Regions from separate parts of the Rheinheimera sp. ATLC3 genome, predicted to be linked through region 1. Evidence: riboswitches for the same ligand, from Rfam matches in the RefSeq annotation. Region 1 holds a riboswitch; the other holds the start of a gene.

Evidence for each region. Region 1 has a riboswitch for thiamine pyrophosphate ahead of thiC (phosphomethylpyrimidine synthase ThiC). Riboswitches for the same ligand answer to the same signal wherever they lie in the genome.
Region 2: another riboswitch for thiamine pyrophosphate. It lies ahead of AC5SV9_RS13250 (TonB-dependent receptor); the one in region 1 lies ahead of thiC (phosphomethylpyrimidine synthase ThiC).

The regions. Positions count from the first base shown of each region.
Region 1 covers NZ_CM182103.1:4,030,637-4,042,345, forward strand. The annotation lists rRNA gene AC5SV9_RS18845 (23S ribosomal RNA) at 1-2,291, shown strand, start outside; rRNA gene rrf (5S ribosomal RNA) at 2,384-2,498, shown strand; gene thiH (2-iminoacetate synthase ThiH) at 2,713-3,825, opposite strand; gene AC5SV9_RS18860 (thiazole synthase) at 3,822-4,589, opposite strand; gene thiS (sulfur carrier protein ThiS) at 4,592-4,792, opposite strand; gene thiE (thiamine phosphate synthase) at 4,776-6,275, opposite strand; gene thiC (phosphomethylpyrimidine synthase ThiC) at 6,268-8,043, opposite strand; TPP riboswitch at 8,140-8,250, opposite strand; gene sbcB (exodeoxyribonuclease I) at 8,332-9,765, opposite strand; gene AC5SV9_RS18885 (EAL domain-containing protein) at 10,092-11,709, opposite strand, start outside.
Region 2 covers NZ_CM182103.1:2,862,524-2,874,232, forward strand. The annotation lists gene AC5SV9_RS13240 (methyl-accepting chemotaxis protein) at 1-344, shown strand, start outside; gene AC5SV9_RS13245 (hypothetical protein) at 377-1,717, opposite strand; TPP riboswitch at 1,873-1,971, shown strand; gene AC5SV9_RS13250 (TonB-dependent receptor) at 2,010-4,097, shown strand; gene AC5SV9_RS13255 (YkoF family thiamine/hydroxymethylpyrimidine-binding protein) at 4,145-4,393, shown strand; gene pnuC (nicotinamide riboside transporter PnuC) at 4,390-5,019, shown strand; gene AC5SV9_RS13265 (phosphotransferase) at 4,971-5,831, shown strand; gene AC5SV9_RS13270 (MerR family transcriptional regulator) at 5,826-6,008, opposite strand; gene AC5SV9_RS13275 (S9 family peptidase) at 6,195-8,318, shown strand; gene AC5SV9_RS13280 (DUF4198 domain-containing protein) at 8,510-9,307, shown strand; gene AC5SV9_RS13285 (EF-hand domain-containing protein) at 9,354-9,950, shown strand; gene AC5SV9_RS13290 (TonB-dependent hemoglobin/transferrin/lactoferrin family receptor) at 9,977-11,709, shown strand, end outside.

The sequences.
Region 1 (11,709 bases):
GTTAACCGAATAGGGGAGCCGTAGGGAAACCGAGTCTTAACTGGGCGAATAGTTGCAGGGTGTAGACCCGAAACCGGGCGATCTATCCATGAGCAGGTTGAAGGTTGGGTAACACTAACTGGAGGACCGAACCCACATCTGTTGAAAAAGATGGGGATGACTTGTGGATCGGAGTGAAAGGCTAATCAAGCTCGGAGATATCTGGTTCTCCTCGAAAGCTATTTAGGTAGCGCCTCGAGCGAATACCATTGGGGGTAGAGCACTGTTTGGGCTAGGGGGTCATCCCGACTTACCAACCCCATGCAAACTCCGAATACCAATGAGTACTACTCGGGAGACACACGGCGGGTGCTAACGTCCGTCGTGAAAAGGGAAACAACCCAGACCGCCAGCTAAGGTCCCAAAGTAATGATTAAGTGGAAAACGATGTGGGAAGGCATAGACAGCTAGGAGGTTGGCTTAGAAGCAGCCACCCTTTAAAGAAAGCGTAATAGCTCACTAGTCGAGTCGGCCTGCGCGGAAGATGTAACGGGGCTAAATCATTCACCGAAGCTGCGGACTTGTGCTTGCACAAGTGGTAGAGGAGCGTTCTGTAAGCCTGTGAAGGTGACCCGGGAGGGTTGCTGGAGGTATCAGAAGTGCGAATGCTGACATGAGTAACGATAAGGGGAGTGAAAAACTTCCCCGCCGAAAGACCAAGGGTTCCTATCCCATGCTAATCAGGGTAGGGTGAGTCGGCCCCTAAGGCGAGGCTGAAAGGCGTAGTCGATGGGAAACGGGTTAATATTCCCGTACCGGCCAATACTGCGATGGGGGGACGGAGAAAGCTAGGCAAGCGCGGCGTTGGTAGTCCGCGTGAAAGTATGTAGGTTGAGCGTTTAGGAAAATCCGGATGCTTAAGACTGAGATACGAGACGAGTCACCACGGTGACGAAGTTGCTAACGCTATGCTTCCAGGAAAAGCCTCTAAGCTTCAGGTATTGGTGACCGTACCCTAAACCGACACAGGTGGTCAGGTAGAGCATACCAAGGCGCTTGAGAGAACTCGGCTGAAGGAACTAGGCAAAATAGTACCGTAACTTCGGGAGAAGGTACGCTCTTTGCTGTGAAGGACTTGCTCCGTAAGCAGTGAAGAGTCGCAGTGACCAGCTGGCTGCAACTGTTTATTAAAAACACAGCACTCTGCAAACTCGTAAGAGGACGTATAGGGTGTGACACCTGCCCGGTGCCGGAAGGTTAATTGATGGGGTTAGCGCAAGCGAAGCTCTTGATCGAAGCCCCGGTAAACGGCGGCCGTAACTATAACGGTCCTAAGGTAGCGAAATTCCTTGTCGGGTAAGTTCCGACCTGCACGAATGGTGTAATGATGGCCAGGCTGTCTCCAGCCGAGACTCAGTGAAATTGAAATTGCGGTGAAGATGCCGTATACCCGCGGCTAGACGGAAAGACCCCGTGAACCTTTACTATAGCTTGGCACTGAACATTGACCCTACATGTGTAGGATAGGTGGGAGGCTTTGAAGCGGTAACGCCAGTTATCGTGGAGCCGTCCTTGAAATACCACCCTTGTATGTTTGATGTTCTAACGTAGGTCCCTGAATCGGGATTGCGGACAGTGTCTGGTGGGTAGTTTGACTGGGGCGGTCTCCTCCTAAAGAGTAACGGAGGAGCACGAAGGTTGGCTAAGTACGGTCGGACATCGTACGGTTAGTGTAATGGTAGAAGCCAGCTTAACTGCGAGACAGACACGTCGAGCAGGTACGAAAGTAGGTCATAGTGATCCGGTGGTTCTGTATGGAAGGGCCATCGCTCAACGGATAAAAGGTACTCCGGGGATAACAGGCTGATACCGCCCAAGAGTTCATATCGACGGCGGTGTTTGGCACCTCGATGTCGGCTCATCACATCCTGGGGCTGAAGTCGGTCCCAAGGGTATGGCTGTTCGCCATTTAAAGTGGTACGCGAGCTGGGTTTAGAACGTCGTGAGACAGTTCGGTCCCTATCTGCCGTGGGCGTTGGATGATTGAGTGGAGTTGCTCCTAGTACGAGAGGACCGGAGTGAACGAACCGCTGGTGTTCGGGTTGTCATGCCAATGGCACTGCCCGGTAGCTACGTTCGGAACGGATAACCGCTGAAAGCATCTAAGCGGGAAGCCGGCCACAAGATGAGTCATCCCTCAGACTTTAAGTCTGCTAAAGGGTCGTTGGAGACCACAACGTTGATAGGTGAGGTGTGGAAGCGCTGTGAGGCGTTAAGCTAACTCATACTAATTGCCCGAGAGGCTTAACCATACAACGCCAAAGATGTTTTAGGCTGAAAAGCCAACAGAAATACAGTGTGCATACTACAAGCTTGCTAAGTTAAAGACAGTAAACCGTTTTTGCCTGGTGGCAATAGCGCTGTGGAACCACCTGATCCCATTCCGAACTCAGAAGTGAAACGCAGCTGCGACGATGGTAGTGTAGCATTCGCTATGCGAGAGTAGTTCACCGCCAGGCGCCTCATAAAGCAGAAGGCCTACCTTAACCGGTAGGCCTTTTTGTGTTTGGCGGCCAGAACGTATCGTTCACCGTTGCACGCCCCGAAGCACAATACTCAACACTCTCAACAACGCGGCGGGTTTTATTGCCCACATAAAACTGCATCGAATGTTACCACCTGCTGGCCGCCCATAAAAAAGCCCGCTATGCGGGCTTATCAGAACTGTTAGCGTCAACGGCCGAGGCAAGCTTCCCAATCTTTCCAGACTGGCTGCAACCCTTGCTCAATCATGTCTGCAGCGACCTGTGAAGGTAAACGGTCGTCATCAATGCTGAACTGCTGCAGATTTTCCGGTGCTACACTATACCCCCCGGGTTGCGTTTTTGAACCAGCACTCAGACTGGTAATGGCTAGTGGAGCAACAGCGCGGCGAAATTCTGCCGACTCACGCGTTGACAGGCTTATCTCCAGTTCTGGCGCAAATAGACGAAATGCACATATCAGTTGGATGAGATCTCTGTCTGTAACAGTGTTATCAGCGATACCACCGCCACTGCAGGGGCGGATCCTGGGCACAGACAGGCTAAAGCGGCATTGCCAGTATCGTTTTTGCAAATACTGCAGATGTTGGGCAAGCATAACTGCATCGGTACGCCAGTCTGTCAGTCCAAGCAGAACACCAAGGCCTATCTTATCGATGCCGGCCTGACCAATTCTGTCCGGGCCGTTAAGCCGCCATGGCATATCTGCTTTGCGCCCTTTAATATGGTGCCGTTGATAGGCGCCTGCCTGATAGGTTTCCTGGTATAGCATTACCGCATCGACGCCAAGTTGCCGGAGTTCGGCATATTCTGATACGGCGAGTGGCTGGACTTCGAGCTGTAGGCTGCTGAAGTATCGTCTTATTACCGGGATTACCGTGCGAAAATATGCCATACCAACTTTGTGTTCATGCTCTCCGGTGAGCAGCAGAACCTGATCGATGCCCAGTGCTTTTAACGCCAGGCATTCCTGTTCAACTTCTTCAACAGTCAGTGTTTTACGCTTAATCTTCTGGCTCATAGAGAAACCACAGTAGCTGCATTCATTGGCGCACAGATTAGATAAATAGAGCGGAGCATAAAATTGTACCGTGGCGCCAAAGCGCTGTCTGGTCAATAAACCTGCTCTGTCGGCTATCTGTGGCAAGAACGACGTTGCTGTGGGCGACAGTAACGCCTGTAAGTCGTTAAACGTCAGTTTGCTTTTAGCTATCGCTGCCTGCACTTGCTGCGCCGTATAGTTATGACTATTTAGCTGAGTGTCATGCCAGCTTAGCGTTTGCCAGATATCGTGAAATGTCATAACGATGCCAAAAATTTAGTAAGTGGGCTGGACGCTTTAGCTGTGGAGTGTTGCAATGATAAGCCCGCTTCATAGGCTGAGCGACCGGCTTGAACTGCCAGCTTAAAGGCGTTTGCCATTGATACCGGTGAATGACTTGTCGCAATGGCCGTATTGATTAGCACTGCTGCCGCACCAAGTTCCATTGCGGCGCAAGCATGTGATGGGTAGCCTAAACCTGCATCAATGATCACCGGTACACCGGCCTGTTCAATAATAATGCGCAGCATAGCTTCGGTTTGCAAACCAAGATTCGAACCAATGGGGGCCGCCAGAGGCATTACTGCCGCGCAACCGGCTTGCTCCAGGCGTTTACATAATACCGGGTCGGCACCGCAGTATGGCAAGACAACAAAGCCACGTTGAACCAGTTGCTCGGCTGCCAGCAGTGTCTCTAGCGGGTCCGGCATCAAATAGCGTGGATCCGGATGGATTTCAAGCTTTAGCCAGTTTGTGTCCAGTGCATCACGGGCCAGCTCTGCGGCCAGAATTGCCTCTTTTGCCGTTTTTGCGCCTGAGGTATTGGGTAGCAGCTGAATATTAAGCTGGCGTAGCGGAGTGAGTAAGTCATCTTGCGGCTTACCAAGTTGCACACGTTTTAATGCCAGAGTGATAAGCTGCGTTTCGCTGGCAACAATTGCCTGTTGCATCAATGCCGCGCTGGCAAATTTACCGCTGCCAAGTAGCAAGCGGCTGTGAAAGGCTTTATCGGCGATAGTCAGCATGACTAGCCTCCTGTTACCAGCTGGAAAAATTGTACCGCATCGGCAGGTGCTAACCGGTGCTCCGGCCATAGCCGCTTAGCCAATACATTGTTGTTGATTGCAACTGCCAGCCCGTTTGGATCCAGCCCCAACCGCGTTACCAATTGTTCGACCGTGCTGATGGCTTCAAGCTGAAAAGGATCGTCATTAACTGTTATATGCATGATAGCTACTCCATTGCTGCAGCAGGTCGTTATACGCCTGCTGGGGTTTATGCTGTGCGGTAATTGCAGATACGACAGCAATACCGTCGACACCGCAGGCCGCAACATCTTTGATCTGCTGTAGTCCAATGCCGCCTATTGCAACTGTTGGGATATCGCGGCACAGTGCCGCATAGCGTTTTAGCTTCGTCAATCCCTGAGGTTTTGATGGCATCCACTTGGTTTGGGTAGCAAAAACGTGACCCAGCGCGATGTAAGAAGGCTTTAACTGTCGCGCAATCAGTAACTCTGTATAACTGTGGGTCGATATGCCAAGACGAAGGCCTGCTGATGCAATAGCCGCAAGGTCAGCTTGTAGCAGGTCTTCTTGTCCAAGATGGACGCCATAGGCACCATGTTTTATGGCTAATTCCCAGTGATCATTTATAAATAGCCGTAAACCATAGTCGCGACTCAGGTTTATTGCTTGCTTGATTTGTTGTTCAATATCTTTGGCATCACCTTGCTTTAGTCTTAGCTGGATGACATCTGGCTGACAGGGTAACAACGATAATAACCACTGTACGCTATCGACAACAGGGTAGAGACCTATAGGTGAAACCATAGCAGCAAAAGCCAGGTCCTCCTGCCGGGCTTGCAGTGGCTCTGGCAGATGAGGGAAATATAGCGGATTTTCCGGCCAGGAATGATGCTGCAGGCAGCCCGCCCCTTTACCAGTGGTATAGCTCAGACTTAGCGCTTGCTGCAGATAAGCTCGGGCAATAATAACTGAATCAATCAGTGTGTAATTATGGGCAGCAGATGCTGCGATAGCACTGGACAACACACAGCCTGTACCATGATTATTTTTCGTGGGCAGCCGGTTGTGGCTGAGTATAATATCTGGCCTGGCAGCAGTTCGCAGCGTATCGCAGACAAATTGTCTGCTATCGCTATGGCCGCCTTTTATCAGGACAGATTTTGCCCCTGCGGCGAGTAACTGATCTGCCTGCTGTTGTTCTGATGCCTGTGGTAAACCACTGAGCAGCGCCAGTTCAGGCAGGTTAGGTGTGATCAGATCCAGCAATGGCATCAGTTGACGGCGCCAGATACTTAAACTGCTCTGGCTGATAAAATCGTATCCTGAACTACTGCTTAGCACCGGATCGGCAATCACAGTAAACTGGTAAGCAGCTTTGTGTTGCCTTAGCCAGTCAGCAAGCAGTTGAAGCAGCTCGGGCTCGGGAATAAGCCCAATTTTAACCGCCCGCGGTGGCAAGTCTTCCAGCAGACAGTTTAACTGAGCACACAACAGTGCAGGGCTGACGGCTTCATAGCCAATCACCTGGCAACTATTTTGTGCTGTCACAGCTGTTATAACACTACAGCCATGGCATTCCAGCGCGCTGAACGTATGTAAATCGGCCTGGATCCCTGCGCCGCCACCGCTATCTGAGCTGGCAATAGTCCACACTATAGGTTTGGTGGGGGAGGGATCAGGCATCTGCAATCTCCTCATCTTGTTTAATTTGCTGGTTTAATCGCATTGAGCAAAACTTTGGCCCGCACATCGAGCAAAATTGCTCAGTATCAGCACCTTCATGGCTTAGCGTTTCGTCGTGGTAAGCTTTGGCGGTAAAGGGATCTAACGCCAGGTTGTATTGATCTTGCCAACGGAATTCATAGCGTGCTTTAGACAGAGCATTGTCACGTAGCTGAGCAGCTGGGTGGCCTTTGGCCAGATCGGCAGCATGGGCGGCAATTTTATAAGCAATTAGCCCTTGTTTTACATCTTCTTTGTTGGGAAGCCCCAGGTGCTCTTTTGGTGTTACGTAGCACAACATGGCGCATCCAAACCAGCCTATCATCGCAGCGCCTATACCAGAGGTAATATGATCATAACCAGGAGCAATGTCAGTCGTCAGGGGCCCCAAAGTGTAAAACGGTGCTTCGTGGCAGTGTTTTAGTTGTTCCGTCATGTTTTGCTGTATAAGTTGCATTGGCACATGGCCCGGCCCTTCAATCATCACCTGAACATTGTAGCGCCAGGCAATTTTTGTCAGCTCACCCAAAGTGCGCAGTTCGGCAAATTGAGCTTCATCATTTGCGTCGGCAATGCTACCCGGACGCAGGCCATCACCTAATGACAGCGAAATATCGTAGGCGGCGCACAGTTTGCAGATATCTTCAAAATGCTGATAGAGAAAATTTTCCTGTTGGTGCAGCCGTGTCCACTGCGCCATGATAGCACCACCGCGGGAGACAATGCCGGTAACCCTGCTCACCGTTAAGCTGATGAAGTCTTTTAATACGCCTGCGTGGATAGTGAAATAGTCAACACCTTGCTCTGCCTGTTCAGCCAGTGTGTCGTAAAAAATCTGCCAGTTTAGCTTGCTGACATCACCGTTTACTTTTTCCAGTGCCTGATAAATGGGTACTGTACCTACCGGCACCGGGCTGTTACGCAGGATCCAATCGCGGGTTTGGTGGATGCGGCGTCCGGTTGACAGATCCATTATGGTGTCTGCGCCCCAGCGTGTTGCCCAAACCAGTTTTTCTACTTCTTCTTCAATGCTTGAGCTGACGGAGGAATTACCAATGTTGGCATTCACTTTTACCTTAAAGTTACGGCCGATAATCATTGGTTCGGCTTCAGGGTGGTTGATGTTAGCCGGGATAATAGCGCGCCCGGCTGCAACTTCGCTGCGGACAAACTCTGCTGTTATCTGTCCTGGAATGGCTGCGCCAAAGCTTTCTCCCTTATGCCTGGCAATACCATCGTCAGTAGCCGCCATGTTTTCGCGCAGGGCAATAAAGTGCATTTCGGCGGTAATGATACCCGCGCGGGCATAATGCAGCTGAGTAACCGTTTTGCCCTGTTTGGCGCGTAGCCGTTGATGCGTGAACTCAGTTATCTGCTCGTCAAGTGCAATATCGGCAAAAGCCGGCAAGGGGGAATCTTCGGTGTCGTTACGCGCAGCTATCCAGTTTGCGCGCAGCTTGGGCAAACCTCGTAGTACATCTAACGGTTGGGCTGGGTCGCCATAAGGTCCTGATGTGTCATACACCGCTAAAGCGGGGTTCGGCTCAATGCTGCCATCCGCCAGATGACTATGGCTTAAATGAATATCCCGCACTGGCACCCTGACTCCGCTGTGTTCACAGTGCAAATAGCGGCGTTTAGAACCTGGGAAAGTTTCACCCTGCAATGCCTGAATATAGGCTCGGGCATGGGCGCGTAGGTCACGTTTGGATATAGTTGTAGCAGACATAGCAAGCTCCGGTTTTCAAGTTGAGGTTGCTTGTCCGGAGTAGGGCAGATAATCACATACAGCTAGGGCGCAGTGCGGACCTATGCTGGGTAGGATATGGTATAGCCCCTTGTTTCCCTTCGCAGGTATTAGCCTGATCAGGTTCAACGGATCCCGTTTTCACGGTCTCAGCCCGCTGTAAACAGCTGGGCACTCCGACAAGATGGCGCTAAGTATTCACGTATTACCAACGAAATTCAAGGCTCAGTATAAAAACATCTGAGCACTGTGGGTGCTGCAACGGCTTTTTTACAGGCTCTGAACGTACAAATACAGCGACTTCAGAATTTTCATTTTCTGCTCATCACTGGCATGTTCGTGTGCCAGATTCTCCAGCGCCAGACTGAATTCTTCCATGGTCAGGTTAGGTTTATCCAAACCGTGCATCAATTTGTCAGTACGGTAGCGTTGCCATTTTTGCTGCTCGCTGTCGGTCAGGCTGTGAGGATAATTACGCGCCCGGTATAAAAACAGCAGATTATTCAGCCTGTCGTCAGCGAAAACCGGTGCATTGCTGCCAAGTTGCTCAGGCGGCAGCTCATGCAGTTGCTGCATTTTTTGTTTATCGGCGTTGCTGATGAAACCGCTGTATAACTGATAATCCGGGTTTGTCTCGGTGGGATACTCATCCAGTTGCTGATAAAGTTCGATGGCTTTGCTTTGAGAAATCCGGTGTTGTCGCAGCCAGTCTAAATGTTCAAGGCACATCGCCCGGTTAATACCAAGCTCGGCCGCCCGGCTTTCACTCAGCGTTTTCGCCGGCGCCAGAACCGGGCATTTATTCAAATGCACCAGTTTTAAACCAAGCCGTTGCTCGCCATCAGCTAAATCAGCTGTTTTGGTGTACAGTTTTTCTTTCAGCGCAGTAATGTCGTCATGCAGCAATGGTTCGGGCGAAGCTTGCAGGTTGTAACAGATTACAGCGTTTTTATTTGTCGGGTGAAAGGCTAGTGGCACTATCCAACTAACACAGCCTGAGCTTGCCGGAAACTTCGATGAAACATGAACCAGAGGTGTCATGCCCGCAACGTCAATCAGTTCAGCGGCTTTGTTTTTTTGTCTCAGTTCAAACAAATAGGCAAACAGTTTTGGTTGCTGTTGTTTAATCAGCCTGGCTATTGCGATAGTGGCATGCACATCTGATAACGCATCATGGGCCTGTTCATGTGCCAGGCCGTTGGCTTTTGTCAGCTCTTCCAATTTAAAGCTTGGGCTGCCATCTTCACGCAGTGGCCAGTTTATTCCTTCCGGGCGAAGTGCATAACACGCGCGAACCATATCGATAACGTCCCAGCGGCTGTTACCATGCTGCCATTCACGGCTGTATGGCTCGTAAAGGTTTCGGAACAAACTGTGCCGGGTCACTTCGTCATCAAAACGCAGGTTGTTATAACCGATTACGCAGGTATTGGGCTCACTGAACCGGCTTAAAATGCGCTGCATAAAGTCAGTTTCCGGCAGGCCTTTTTTATTACACAGCTGAGGGGTTAAACCGGTAATAAGCGCAGCTTGCGGATGGGGCAGATAATCATTCGCTAACTGGCAATACCAAACATCTGGTTCGGCAATAATATTCAGATCCAAATCTGTACGGATACCGGCAAATTGCGCGGGCCGGTCACGCTTGGGGTCTGCGCCCCAGGTCTCATAGTCGTGGAAATAATAAGACATTTGTGTAGACATAGTTCAGTACTGTTATATGTTTTCTGCCAGAATAGAAAGGCGCGATCATAACATCAGACTGGCAACGGTGCGCTACTTATCGTCAACTAAGCTTTCGAGTGCTGACCCTGGGTCTTCTTCGCCACATACTGAGCTGTCTTCAGGGCTTGCTGCCTCTGCGTCGCGGTGCGAAAGTGGCGGTTGCCGTTTGGGGTCTTGGGTTGAAGCTGTGTTGTCTGGATCTGAATGCTGCGTCATTCTCTACCGCCAAAATGGATACTTTTGTCAGAAGTATAGGTAGGCTGAGGGCTAAAGCCAAACGACTTCATTACGAGCATGGCTCGGTTTTAGCCAGACTCTGCTATGTCAGCCTTAAACAGCGATGCAAACTCCTGTGCCGGCCGTGGTGCGGAAACCAGATAACCCTGGCCCTGATTGCAGCCAGCCTGGCGTAAAAACTCCAGTTGCTGCTGATGTTCAATACCTTCAGCGATAACATCTAACCCCAGCGCTTTGGCCATAGCAATAATAGCGTTGACGATTTGGCAGGCTCCGCGGTTGCCGGGGATATCCCTGACAAAGCTCTGGTCAATCTTCAGTGTATCAATGGGTAAACGTCTTAAATAAGATAGCGAAGAGTATCCGGTGCCGAAGTCGTCAATAGACAATTTGAAGCCTAACGCTTTAAGTTGGGTCAGCTGATACTGGGTTTGCTCTGCTTGTTCGGGGATCAGGCAGCTTTCAGTTAACTCCAGCTCTATCCGCTGTGGTGGCACGTCTGCCAACCGGATAATATGGTGTAACCGGGTAACAAACGCTGAGTCAGCAAGCTGCAGCGCCGATATGTTTACCGATACAGGTATAGTGCTGCCATGCCATTGTTTCAACTGCATGCACACCCGCTGCAGAACTTGCTCACCAAGTGCAGTGATAAGCCCCAATTTTTCTGCCAGCGGAATGAATTGGGCAGGGGACATAACCCCCAGCTGAGGATGCTGCCAACGTACCAGTGCTTCGAGCCCAACTAACTGTTGAGTGTCCAGCGTAAATTTAGGCTGATAATACACGTCGAGTTGCTGTAAGCGCAGTGCTTCGCGCAATGCCTGCTCCAGTTTCAACTCATCGACACTCTGTTGCCCGGCGCTGGCATGGTAAAAATAGTACTGGTTACGGCCACTGTTTTTTGCCTGATACATCGCAACGTCGGCATGCTTAACCAGTTGCTCAGCATTAGCACCATCCTGCGGAAATACCGCAATACCTATGCTGGTTGTCAGGAAAAACTCCTGGTCCAGCAGCCGTACTGGTTTTTCTATCTGTTTAATCAAGCGCCTGGCTAAGCACTCCAGCTGATCTGTCTGGTGAATCTCAGGCAATAAGATGGTAAATTCATCGCCGCCCAGTCTGGCGACGGATTCGCCTTCGCGCACTGTTTCGCTAATTCTGCGCGCTACCTCTTTCAGTGCCTGATCACCGGCCTGATGTCCAAGGGTGTCATTGATACGTTTGAATAAGTCTAAATCGAGAAATAACACCGCGAGCTTATGATTGTGACGTTGTGCATTCGCGAGGCTAAGTTGCAGCCGGTCAAAAAACATGCGACGGTTTGCCAGCCCGGTTAATTCATCAATGTAGGCCAGTTGATGGATTTTTTGCTCTTGCTGCTTGCGTTCAGTGATATCACTGAAGATTGCTGCGAACTGGCTTATCTGCTGCTGTTCATTGCGGATAGCCGTAATAGTAAGCCACTGTGGATAAAGCTCTCCATTTTTGCGTTTGTTCCAGATTTCGCCCTGCCAATGGCCATGTTGCAGTAATACCTGCCACATATCGCGGTAAAATTCTGTTTGATGCAGGCCTGAACTGAGCAGACGCGGGCTTTGTCCTACGACTTCCTGTAACGAATATCCGGTGATATTACAGAAACTTGGATTTACTGATTGGATAATACCGTTGTGGTCTGTA
Region 2 (11,709 bases), 1.2 Mb from region 1:
ATGCGATGATTAGTAAGTTGCAGCAGCAGGCCAGCAATGCGATGGATGCGATGCAGGACGCTCACGGCCAGGCTGAAAGCAATGTACAACTGGCTCAGGACGCCGGCCAGCGGTTTGCCGAGCTTTCCGGTGTTGTTGAACACATTAGCAGCGCAAACACTCGAATCCACACAGCTACAGTCCAGCAACAAGCCGTGTCAGAAGATATTGGCGCCACCATACATCAGTTGAACGACGAGGTAAGCCAGTTAAGCAAAGAAGCTAGCCGTTCAGCCATTGCCAGTGAGCAATTAACCCAACTGGCTGGCCAACTAAATAAGGACTGGCAAATATTTTCTCATTAAAACAGCCGCTTTCGCGGCTGCGGCTTGATAAATTACTGGGTACTAAATTGTACCGACACAGTACTGAATTTCGCCCATTCGCCGGAAAGTCGTTCATTGATAGCCATGTTGCTGCGCTTTACTCTGCTCGATAGATATTGCTGATAGCTTTGATTGTCACCATCGCGGATAACAGACGCTTCGAATAGTACCGCTGCATTGTCATCAAATTTATCTTCTATGTCGTAGTCGGCAGGTACAATTTCATCAGGGTAAGTACCCTGCAGCGGACCAAAGAAGCTCTGACTGTAATATGTACCGTCGGTCAGCGTGGTTTGAGCATAAAGGTAAAAGGTATTAAACCCATTTATTGCACCAAGATTATAATTGGTGCTATCAGAAGTCAGGTTAGTAACAAGGAAATCCTGCAATGCAAGCTGTGCGGTATTGTCCGGCACTGTCACCGATACTTGCTCTGTAAGTGGTAACTTATAGCTGGCGCGTTGTGATTCGCGTAGCCATATACTTATGCCGTCCACATACTCTGTATTGTTGCGCGATGCATTTACGGCAATTAGCTCTGCACCGTCAAGCTCATCGTAGACATAGATATCAGAGTACGGAGACTGCACAGCTGAGCCGATCGAACCATTTTCTGTATAGTGAGTTTGTCGCAATGAAACATTAAGATCATTTAGCATTATCGGATAAGAAACCGCATCGTGTTCTAAACTCAGTGAAACTTGCTGGCTGATATCATAATTACGTGAGCTACCCGCAATCATATTGTATGGTTCTGAGCTTGCGGCAACTAATACCGGCCAATCTCCACCTGTAGCACGGCATAGGGTAACGCCAGAAAATAAAACTTCATTGTAAGAAAGTGAAGATTTACTTTCTATCTCACCATTGTAGCCGGTAAGTTGGACATACTGCTGGTTTAATGAGCCAACTGGTGACGATACCACTACGTCTGTTCTTTGGCATTCACAACCCTGCTGGGTAAAACCAGGCACCGAGAAAGTACCAAGATCTCCGGTCGGATGTTGAGCATAAGAAAGCACTCTTATGGCGCGGTCAGCACCTGTACCGCCGCTGCTTATTAAGCTGATGTTTACATTGGGTTTGGCCGGTATTGTCGCTGAAATTCTCCCGTCACTATCGGCTTTATGCCGGCTGGATATGCTCCAATCATTGTTGTGCACCAGCAACTCCGCACTTGAAGCGCTGATGCTAGTACCACACACCGTTTCTTGAATAATGTTTGCTGTCAGATTTACTGTGGCTCCACCATTATTCCCGCCAGAGCTACCAGTTTCAGCGTTACCTCCACCACCACAAGCCGCCAGCAATGACACAGATAAAAATACACCTAACTCTTTAGTTTTTTTCATGGTAATCCCTTATTTTTACTGCGCGGGATAGTACCTATTTTTCATAAAATTTAGAAGAGGGTAAGTCCGGCATAGTTTGTCCTGGAGTTATTTTGCTATTGCAGCGCAATGATAGGCAATGCATTGCATGTCGAAATAAAACGCTTTACACTTGCCGCGCAACCAAGGGGTGCTTTTGCTGAGATGCCTGTATAGGCAAACCCTTAGAACCTGATCCGGATTATACCGGCGGAGGGATGGTGCTAACTCCTCAGGCTGGTGTGATCTCTGAAGTTTGGAGATTCATACAACAATGCGTTTACTTCCGTCTTTACTGGCTGTTGCCGTTGGCAGCAGTTTTACTATCAAGGCCAATGAGGCCGAATCATCCGTTGAGCGTATCACCGTACAGGGTGATTTTCGCCAGCAATCGGTGCAGCAATTATCCGGCAGCATTGCCGTTGTCAGCGAGCAGGATGTCAAGCGCACATCTTCGCAGCATCTTGACGATTTACTCAATCAGTTTGCCAACGTTAATTTCACCGCCGGTGCTTCACGCGGGCGCTATATTCAGGTGCGCGGCATTGGCGAGCGCAGCGAATTTGTCGATACCATCAACCCGTCGGTCGGCATTCTGATTGACGGTATTGAATACTCGGGGTTAGGCATCAGTGGCATCAGTGATCTGGCGCAGCTTGAAGTTTTCCGGGGCCCGGAAGCAACCCGCTTTGGTGCCAACGCGCTGGCAGGTATGGTGAATCTGACCACTAAGGGGCCAACTGCAGCACCTGAAGGTAAATTCAGCGCCACGTTAGCCAATTATGACAGCCGCCAGCTGGCCGCCCAATTCAGTAACAGCCTGAATGAACAGGTAGGCTACAGCCTGGCGCTGGAGCAGCAGTACTCTGATGGTTTTATTGATAATGCTTACCTTAACCGCGATGACACCAACAACATCGATGAGTTTACCGGCCGTTTTAAGCTCAGGTATCAAGCGACGAATACGCTGGCACTGCAGCTGGTAACACATATTGTTGATCAGGATAACGGCTATGATGCGTTTTCGCTCGACCGTAACCGCACAACGTTATCGGATGAGCCGGGGCAGGATCAGATCCGCAGCAAAGCCGTGGCATTGCAGGCCGATTACAGCGGTTTGCCGTTTGCCACCGTGCTGGCGCAGTTAAGCTGGCTGACAGCAGACAGTGATTACGGTTTTGATGAAGACTGGAGCTACGTCGGTATTCACCCCGATGAATATTCAACCACAGACCGCTATTTGCGTAGCCGCGATCAACTGACACTGGATTACCGTTTTGTTTCCACGCCTGAGGGCAAACTTGGCAACAGCGACTGGACTGTCGGCTTGTATGCTGCCAATAAAAGTTTCGATTTAACCCGTCAGTTCTGGAACTGGGATTTGTGGCAGGCTGACCGCTTTGTCAGTGCGTTAAACCGTACCAATGCAGCCTTGTATGGTGAGCTGTCCACACCATTAAATGCTGGCTGGACCCTGGTCTCCGGCTTGCGGTTAGAGCGCTATGATGATGATTACAGCGATAGCAGCGCTAATGCCATTAAAAATCACGACACAATGTGGGGCGCTAAGCTGAGCCTGAATTACCAGGTAAATCAGCAGGCGCTGGTGTATGTGCTGGCATCGCGGGGTTATAAAGCCGGTGGCGTTAACGGCGATGCGTTGTCAAAAGCGGCCGACGGCAATTTAACCGAACTGCTAACCAAGGCCAGTTTTAAACCGGAAACCTTATACAACGCCGAATTTGGCGTGAAAGGTAGTGCGCTGGATCAGAGTATTACAGCACGGGTTGCGGCCTTTTACATGTGGCGGGACGATATGCAGGTTAAAGGCTGGCTGAACCCGGAGAGTGGCCCGCAGTTTGCCGGTTTTATTGATAACGCTGGCAGCGGCCGTAACTACGGGATCGAAATGGAAAACCGGCTGCAGCTGAACCCGCAGTTGGCCGTGTCATTGTCTGCCAGCTGGTTGAAAACTAAGCTGGGCAGCTACATTACGTTAGAGGGTGACGATTTCAGTGGCCGTGAACAGGCACAGGCACCACGTTTTCAGTACAGCCTGGCAGCAGACTGGTATATCACTGATGCATTGCTGTTTAACATCAGCCTGCAGGGTAAAGATGCATTTTATTACTCTGATGGCCACAACGCCCAATCAGAGCGCTACGAATTGCTGGGTGCCCGCCTGAGTTATCAGCTGAGCAACTGGGAGCTGGCGCTGTGGACGCGTAATGCGCTGGATCAGGATATTGGAGTACGGGGTTTTTACTTCGGTAATGATCCGCGCGATGGATACGAACCTCATGTGTATGAGCAATTCGCTGAGCCGCGCCGTTTTGGCGTGAGCGCCAGTTATCAATTCTGAACACAATACTGATGACTCATTCAACAAGTATTGATAAGGAGAAAATTATGCAATTGTCAGTCGAAATAAGTAAGTACCCGTTGGCAGAAGACTATATTACGCCGATCAAAGGTTTTATTGCTGAACTGAATAAATACCCTGATGTGAAGGTGTTAACCAATACCATGAGTACGCAGCTATTCGGTGATTACGATGCGGTGATGCAAGCCTTGCAGGCGTGTATTAAATGGTCGTTTGAGCAATACGGTAAGGTGGTTTTTGTCTGTAAATTTATTCACGGTGACTTGCGGCCATGAATGAACTGCTAAGCCAGGCCATAGCACAGTGGCAGTTGATGCATAGCATTGAGCTTACTGCCACTGTGCTGGCGCTGGCTTATGTGATACTGGCTTTGAAACAAAGCTTGTGGTGCTGGCCAGCCGCACTGCTCAGCACAGTGTTGTTTACCCACGTTATGTGGCAATCAGCTTTGTTATCTGATGCGCTGTTACAGTTGTACTATGCCGGTATGGCACTGTATGGCTGGTGGCGCTGGCAACAAATACGGCAGCGTGCACCGGGCGAGCGCGGGCCGGTATATGAATGGCGCTGGCAATACCATGCGATACTTATTGGTATTACCGCGTTGGTGGGCTGGGGGCTTGGTGCACTGATGGCTGAGCACACCAGCGCAGATTTTGCCTATATTGATGCGCAAACCACAGTATTTAGCGTAATGGCCACCTTACTGGTCGCGCGCAAGCTGGTATCAAACTGGCTGTATTGGGTGGTAATTGATGCGGTATCAATTTATGTTTACGCCCAAAAACATCTGTATTTCCTCACTGGCTTGTTTATGCTGTATACGGTTATCGCGATTGCAGGATATTTTATTTGGCGCAGTCATTATCAGCAGCAGCCGGCAGTGAACTTGAGTCTGTAAGGCGGCTATGCCAGCGGCTGGAATTCTTTTTCAGTCAGCCGGTGTTACAGGTTCGGCCGTTATCCCACGGTGAAAGTAACCAAAGCTACTATGTCAGAACTGCGCGTGGCGAATATGTGCTGCGCTGCTATCCGGCTGAGTCAGCGGTGTGCCGGCAGCAGGAGCTGCGCTGCCAGCATGCGGCAGCAGCAAAAGGTTTGGCCCCGGCTCCGCTATGTCTGAATAATCATTATCAGGTGATGTTAAGCGACTATCTTGCCGATGGTGTCGCTTATAACTTTGGGGTACATGGGTTACCGATACTGCTGACTGCACTGGCCCGGTTTCATCAGCTATCAGTGCAAACACCGGTGCTGGAGCCTGGTGTTTATCTGCGCCAGTTAGCCAGGGCGGTCACACTATCAGAAGCTGATAATGTTTTAATGGCTGTGTTGCAACAGGCAGCTCAGCAGTTGCAGCAACTGCCGCAGGATACCGTGTTGTGTCATCTGGATTTACATAGCGGTAATTTATTGTTTGCTAAGAAAAAGCTCTGGCTGCTTGATTTTGAATACAGCCAGCTGGCCGACAGCAGTCTGGATCTGGCGGCGATAAGCCTGCATTTCGATTTATCAGCGGCGCAAGAGCAAGACATGCTGCTGCAATATGCCGGCTTGCGGCAACAGCCGGAACTGACAGAAATACTAACGGGCAAACTTAATGCGGCAAAGCAGCTGTATAGCGGGTTTTGCTGGCTGTGGTATCAGGCACAGCCTGTTTACGAAAAGCAAGCTAAGCGCTGGCATCAGCGCTTGCAAACCTTAGCGCTATAAGCCACCTAAGCGTTCGGCCAGGGTTTTGTAACGCTTTACATCGTCTTCATTGAACAGCGGCTTACCAGCGGCGTCTTTCTCTGCCGGTACTAACAGGTTCTCCCGTGCCAGACGTTCCACTCTGATCGTTTGTACACCCAGAAACTCTGCTACCTGCTCAACTGTCATTAACGCCATGTTGTTTTCCTTATACGTAATAAACCTAGAAGTAATAGCTTAAAATCAGCCATTTGTGAATAGGCTAACTGCTGTCGGTTATCATATCAGCAGACAAACATAACCGGTTACACTTTTTATTGTGCCTCAAATAGGCTAAGTGTAATTTTCATGTTAATTTCGCCAGCCTGAAGCGGAGAAATTAATATGCAAAAAACGATTATAAGCCTGTTGCTTGGCGTCAGTTGCCTCAGCAGCAACTGGCTAAGTGCCGAAGACTTTGCTGCCCCTGTGGCAGTACAACAACCTTACACTGTAAAGTCGCCTCATGGTAACCGCCAGGATCCTTATTACTGGTTGCGTGACGATACGCGCACATCACCAACGGTGCTCGATTATCTGCAGCGTGAAAATGATTATTTCAGCCATTACAGCAGTGGTTACCAGGCGCTGACGGATAAACTGACTGCTGAAATTATTGGCCGTATTAAACAGGACGACAGCTCGGTTCCTTATAATAAAGGCGATTATAGCTATTACAGCCGCTATGAAGCAGGCAAGGAATACCCGATATATGCCCGCAAGTCGTTAAAAGATGGCATCGAGCAGGTTATGCTGGATGTTAACCAGTTGGCCGCCGGTAAGGACTTTTATCAGGTAGCGAACATGCAGGTCAGCCCGGACCAGCAGTTGCTGGCTTACATGGAAGATACCAATGGCCGGCGTCAGTACACGTTAAAAGTACGTGATCTGCGCACCGGCCAGGATCTACCAGATCAGTTAACCGGTTTGTCCGGCAGCATTGCCTGGGCCAAAGACAATAAAACACTGTATGTGGTTAAAAACGACCCGACTACGCTGCTGAGCACCCAAGTTTTGCAGCATAAGCTGGGTAACGATGCTGCCAGCGCCAAACTGGTGTATGAAGAAAAAGACAACAGCTTTTACATGGGTGTGGGCAATACCGGTGACAACAATTATGTGGTTATTTTTTTAAGCAGCACAGTTTCGGGTGAAATGCGGGTGCAGGATGCGGCTAAGCCCGACAGCGCCTTTAACGTGCTGGCACCACGGCAGCGTGATTTTCAGTATTCAGCTGGCCACATTAATGGTCGTTGGGTTATCAGCACAGACTGGAATGCACCTAACTTCCGCCTGATGACGGTAGCTGATAACGATATTGGCGATCGTGAAAAATGGCAGCCTCTGGTGGCACATGACGACAAAGTGTTTATTGAAGACTTTGAGTTGTTTAACAACTATCTGGCCATTAACGAGCGTAGCGACGGCTTGCGCCGGTTAAAGGTTGTACCGTGGAACGCGCCTGATAAAGCATTTTACGTCGCTTCTGATGAGGCGGCTTATGTTACCGCCTTTGAAAGAAATGCCGAGCAGGATACAGACTGGCTGCGTTATAACTACACCTCGCTGACTACACCACAAAGCGTATACCAGCTGAATATGAAAACCGGCGAAAAGCAGTTACTTAAAGAAACTGAAGTGCTGGGCGGTTTTGATAAAAATGGCTATAAAACCGACCGCGTCTGGGCCACAGCGGCAGATGGTGCGAAAGTACCCGTGTCGCTGCTGTATAAAAAAGATTTTAAACGCGATGGTTCAGCACCTTTATACCAGTACGCCTATGGCTCCTACGGCAGTTCGATGGATCCGTCGTTCCGTAGCACAGTGTTCTCATTAGTTGACCGTGGTTTTGTATATGCTATTGCCCATATTCGTGGTGGCCAGGAAATGGGCCGGCAGTGGTACGAAGATGGTAAGTTGCTGCATAAAACCAATACTTTTACCGACTACATCGCGGTGACCGATTATCTGGTGGAACAGGGCTATGCGGCCAAAGACAAGGTGTTTGGTATGGGGGGCAGTGCCGGTGGTTTGCTGATGGGGGCCGTGGCCAATATGGCGCCACAAAAGTACCGCGCGCTGGTGGCGCATGTGCCTTTTGTTGATGTGGTCACGACGATGCTGGATGAAACGATACCGCTTACCACCAACGAATTTGATGAGTGGGGCAACCCGAAACAAAAAGCCTACTATGACTATATGCTGGCGTATTCACCTTATGATCAGGTAAGTAAACAGGCATATCCGGCGATGCTGGTGACCACAGGTTTACATGACTCGCAGGTACAGTATTTTGAACCGGCCAAGTGGGTAGCGAAGCTGCGTACCCATAAAACAGATAGCAACCCGCTGCTATTTAAAGTCAATATGGAAGCCGGCCACGGCGGTAAATCCGGCCGCTTCTCGCGCCTTACCGAGTATGCACAGGAATATGCTTTTATTCTTAACTTACTGGGCCAAAAGGACTAAAGCGAATACCGCTTTACTAACACTCTGAACAAGCCGGGCATCATTGCCCGGCTTTTTCTTTTCTGGGTAATGAAATTCCTTTTAAAGGTAATTAATTGCAAATAAGATCAATTATCATTTGCAATTGATGTGTGTTTGGCATAAAGTGCCGCTCCGAAGTTAATAAGAATTATTATCATTAAGGAGCCATTATGCTGTTGTCATTTAACCGGGCCGCTTTTGCCAGCGTGATGCTGGCGGGTAACTTTGCTGCCCAGGCGCATGTACCTTACTTGCAACCAGCCAGTTTTGAGCCTGTTCGCGGCGGCTGGGTAAGTCTGGATGCAGCTTTTGCCGATCGGTTTTTTATTCCTGAGGTGGCTTTTGACAACAGCGAGTTCAGTGTGCTGACACCCGCTGGTACCGCGCTTAAACCAACGCTGCTGCAGTACAGTCATACCCGCGCACTGGCAGAACACCAGTTAACAGATGATGGCACTTACCGTTTCAGCACCGGGCTGCGTTATGGCGCGGTGTTTCACACTTATGAGCTTAATGGTGAACGCAAAAGCAGCCGTGACAGTAACTTTGTGCTGCCAAAGGGGGCGAAATCCATTGCGCATTTTCAGGCGGTTACCCGGGCGGAAACTTATGTCACTAAAGGCGCGCCGGATCATACTGCGCTAAAGCCCGGTGGCACAGCGCTGGAGCTCGAATTTTTGAGTCATCCGAACGATTTGTATACCGACAGCACCTTGCGTGCCCGGGTGCTGTTTAATGGTAAACCCCTGCCACAGCAGGCGGTAAATGCCTACTTCATTGAAGCTGGCGCGAATGACGAAAAAATTACCCACCCACTTATCAGCGATGCTGCCGGCATTATTAGTTTTCAGCCGCAAAAAGCCGGTACCTATTTCCTGTTAAGCCGGTTCAGAACCGATGCCCCCGACACGGCTTCAGTGCCTACCTATAGCTACACCTACAGCGTGGTACTGGAAGTTACCCAATAGCAGTAAAAGAAGGTTGCGCTTTTAGGCGCGATTAAGGAGTCGCACAATGAACAAACAGCATTTATACACCACGTTATTTCTGGCGCTTAGCAGCGCTTACCTTAGTGCCTGCAGCAGTGTTGCTGCCGAAAAAACTGCCCTTAGCACAGAGCAGCAGCAACAACTGGCCGCTGAGCGCGCCGGGCATTTACGTCAAACACATGTTCGTTTTAATGCACTGGATAAAGATGAAGACGGTTACATCAGCCGCGACGAGTTTAATCGCTCCGGCGACAGCGCTTTTAGCCGTATGGATACGAATAAGGATGGTGTGATCTCAAAAGCAGACCCTAAACCTGCACCACGTGGCGAGGATACCCGCAGTGAACAAACCCGGTTGCAGCAACAGCAGGCACGTCAGCAACAGCCGCGGCCAGAGCGTTTACTGAAAATGCCTACCACCCATTCTGCTGACGGCATGCTGGCGATGTATGACCGCAACAAAGACGGTGTGGTCAGCCGAGAAGAATACCAGCAGGGGCGCGATGCGCAGTTTGCTGCAGTGGATAGTAACAACAATGGCGTGCTGAGCTACGACGAGTACGTCAGCGAGTTTGCCGGCCGTCTGGATCAGCAAATCGCCCGCACACTACGTCAGGATTAAACACGCGCGAAGGAGAGCCGTAGTTCATGAAAAATTATGTTATACAACGCCCGTCACTGCAAAAAACCGTATTAGCATTGCTGACCAGTGCCGCTTTCAGCCAGGCCGCACAGGCACAGAACACACAAACCACTATGCAAGAGCTGGCAACTGCAGAGGTTAGTGCAACAGAAGCCATTAATAGCCAGGCCAATACTCAAAACAGCCAACGCTTGGAAGCAACAGAGCTGCAGCAACAACAGGCACAGCATATCGCTGACGCGGTACGTTTTGTGCCGGGTGTAACGACCACAGATATGGGGCGTTTCGGCAGTAATGGTTTTAATATCCGCGGTTTGGATGGAGACAGGGTTGCGATTACGGTCGATGGCTTATCGCTGGGTGAAACGTTGGACCCGCCGACTTTTGTCGCCTACGAGTTTTTCCGCTCTGCCCGCGGCGGTGTGGATATAGACGCGTTAAAACAGATTGAGATTATCAAAGGTGCTGACGCCATAGCGGCAGGCAGCGGCGCCCTGGGTGGTGCGGTGTTATTTGTCACCAAAGATCCGGCAGATTACCTCGCAGCCAGCGGTGATGATACCCACCTTGGTATCACGGCGGGTTTTAGTGGTCAGAATGATGAGACATCATTCAGTGCCACTGTTGCCAACCGCAGTGGCAAGCTGGAATCGCTGCTGGTGTACACCCGTCGCGACGGCCACGAAACGGAAACCGCCATATCAGGTGACGACATTATTGGCGCAGGCCGCACTGTTGCCGACCCACTGGATTACCGCAGCAATAACGTGCTGGCTAAACTGCAATATCAACTTAGTGCTACCCAGCGTTTAGGCTGGACCGGTGAATATTTTAAACAAGACAGTGAGCTGAATAACCGTTCCAGGCTGGACAGTACTTACTTGTCGCGTATCGGCGATGATGAGATTGAACGCAAGCGCTTTGGGGTGCAGTACGAATGGCTGGCTGCCCGTAGCTGGGCCGACAGTGTAAATGCCACGGCGGATTACCAGTCAAATTATACCCATGGTGTCACAAAGATGCTGACCACCAGTTGTGCCGGTGCGACTAACGGCGATGTAGCGCCGTGTTTGCGCAGCGAAGATCGTGATTTTAACCAGCGTCAGCTAAAGCTGGCCGTAGCTCTGGACAAAGAGATATTCACTGATGCGTTGCAGCAGCAGTGGCTGTACGGCGCGTCGGTTGAACAGCGCGAAGTAGAATACTCGGCGGTAGACCGGCGCTATATCGGCGAAACAGACGAGTTGGCCAGCCCGCCGGTTATCGACCCTGATCAGGTGCCGCAAACCGATATCAACGCCTTTAGTCTGTACGCCCGCGATGTGATTAAGTTCGGCCAGGGCTGGACACTGAGCCTGGGCGGGCGCTACGACCGTCTGAAATACCGCCCGCAGTTTGATGACCAGTTCACTGACAATACGCAGACGGTAGCTGATGTTGATTTCTCCGCTTTTACCTGGCAAAGCAACCTGAGTTATCAGCTAACGACAACCCAGCAGGTATGGTTGCAGGCCGGGCGCGGTTTTCGCGCACCGACGGTTGCAGAGATGTATGCGCCTACGTCACTTATCAGCCGCACCGAGCAAGCGACCGGTACGGTAGTAGACGATTTATGGAGCAGCGTGGCGAACCCGGATTTGCAGGCCGAGCGCAGCCTGAACCTGGAAGTCGGCTACCGCTACCAAAACGACAACGTAATGCTGGGTGTTGCCATATTTAAAGATAAATACAGCGATAT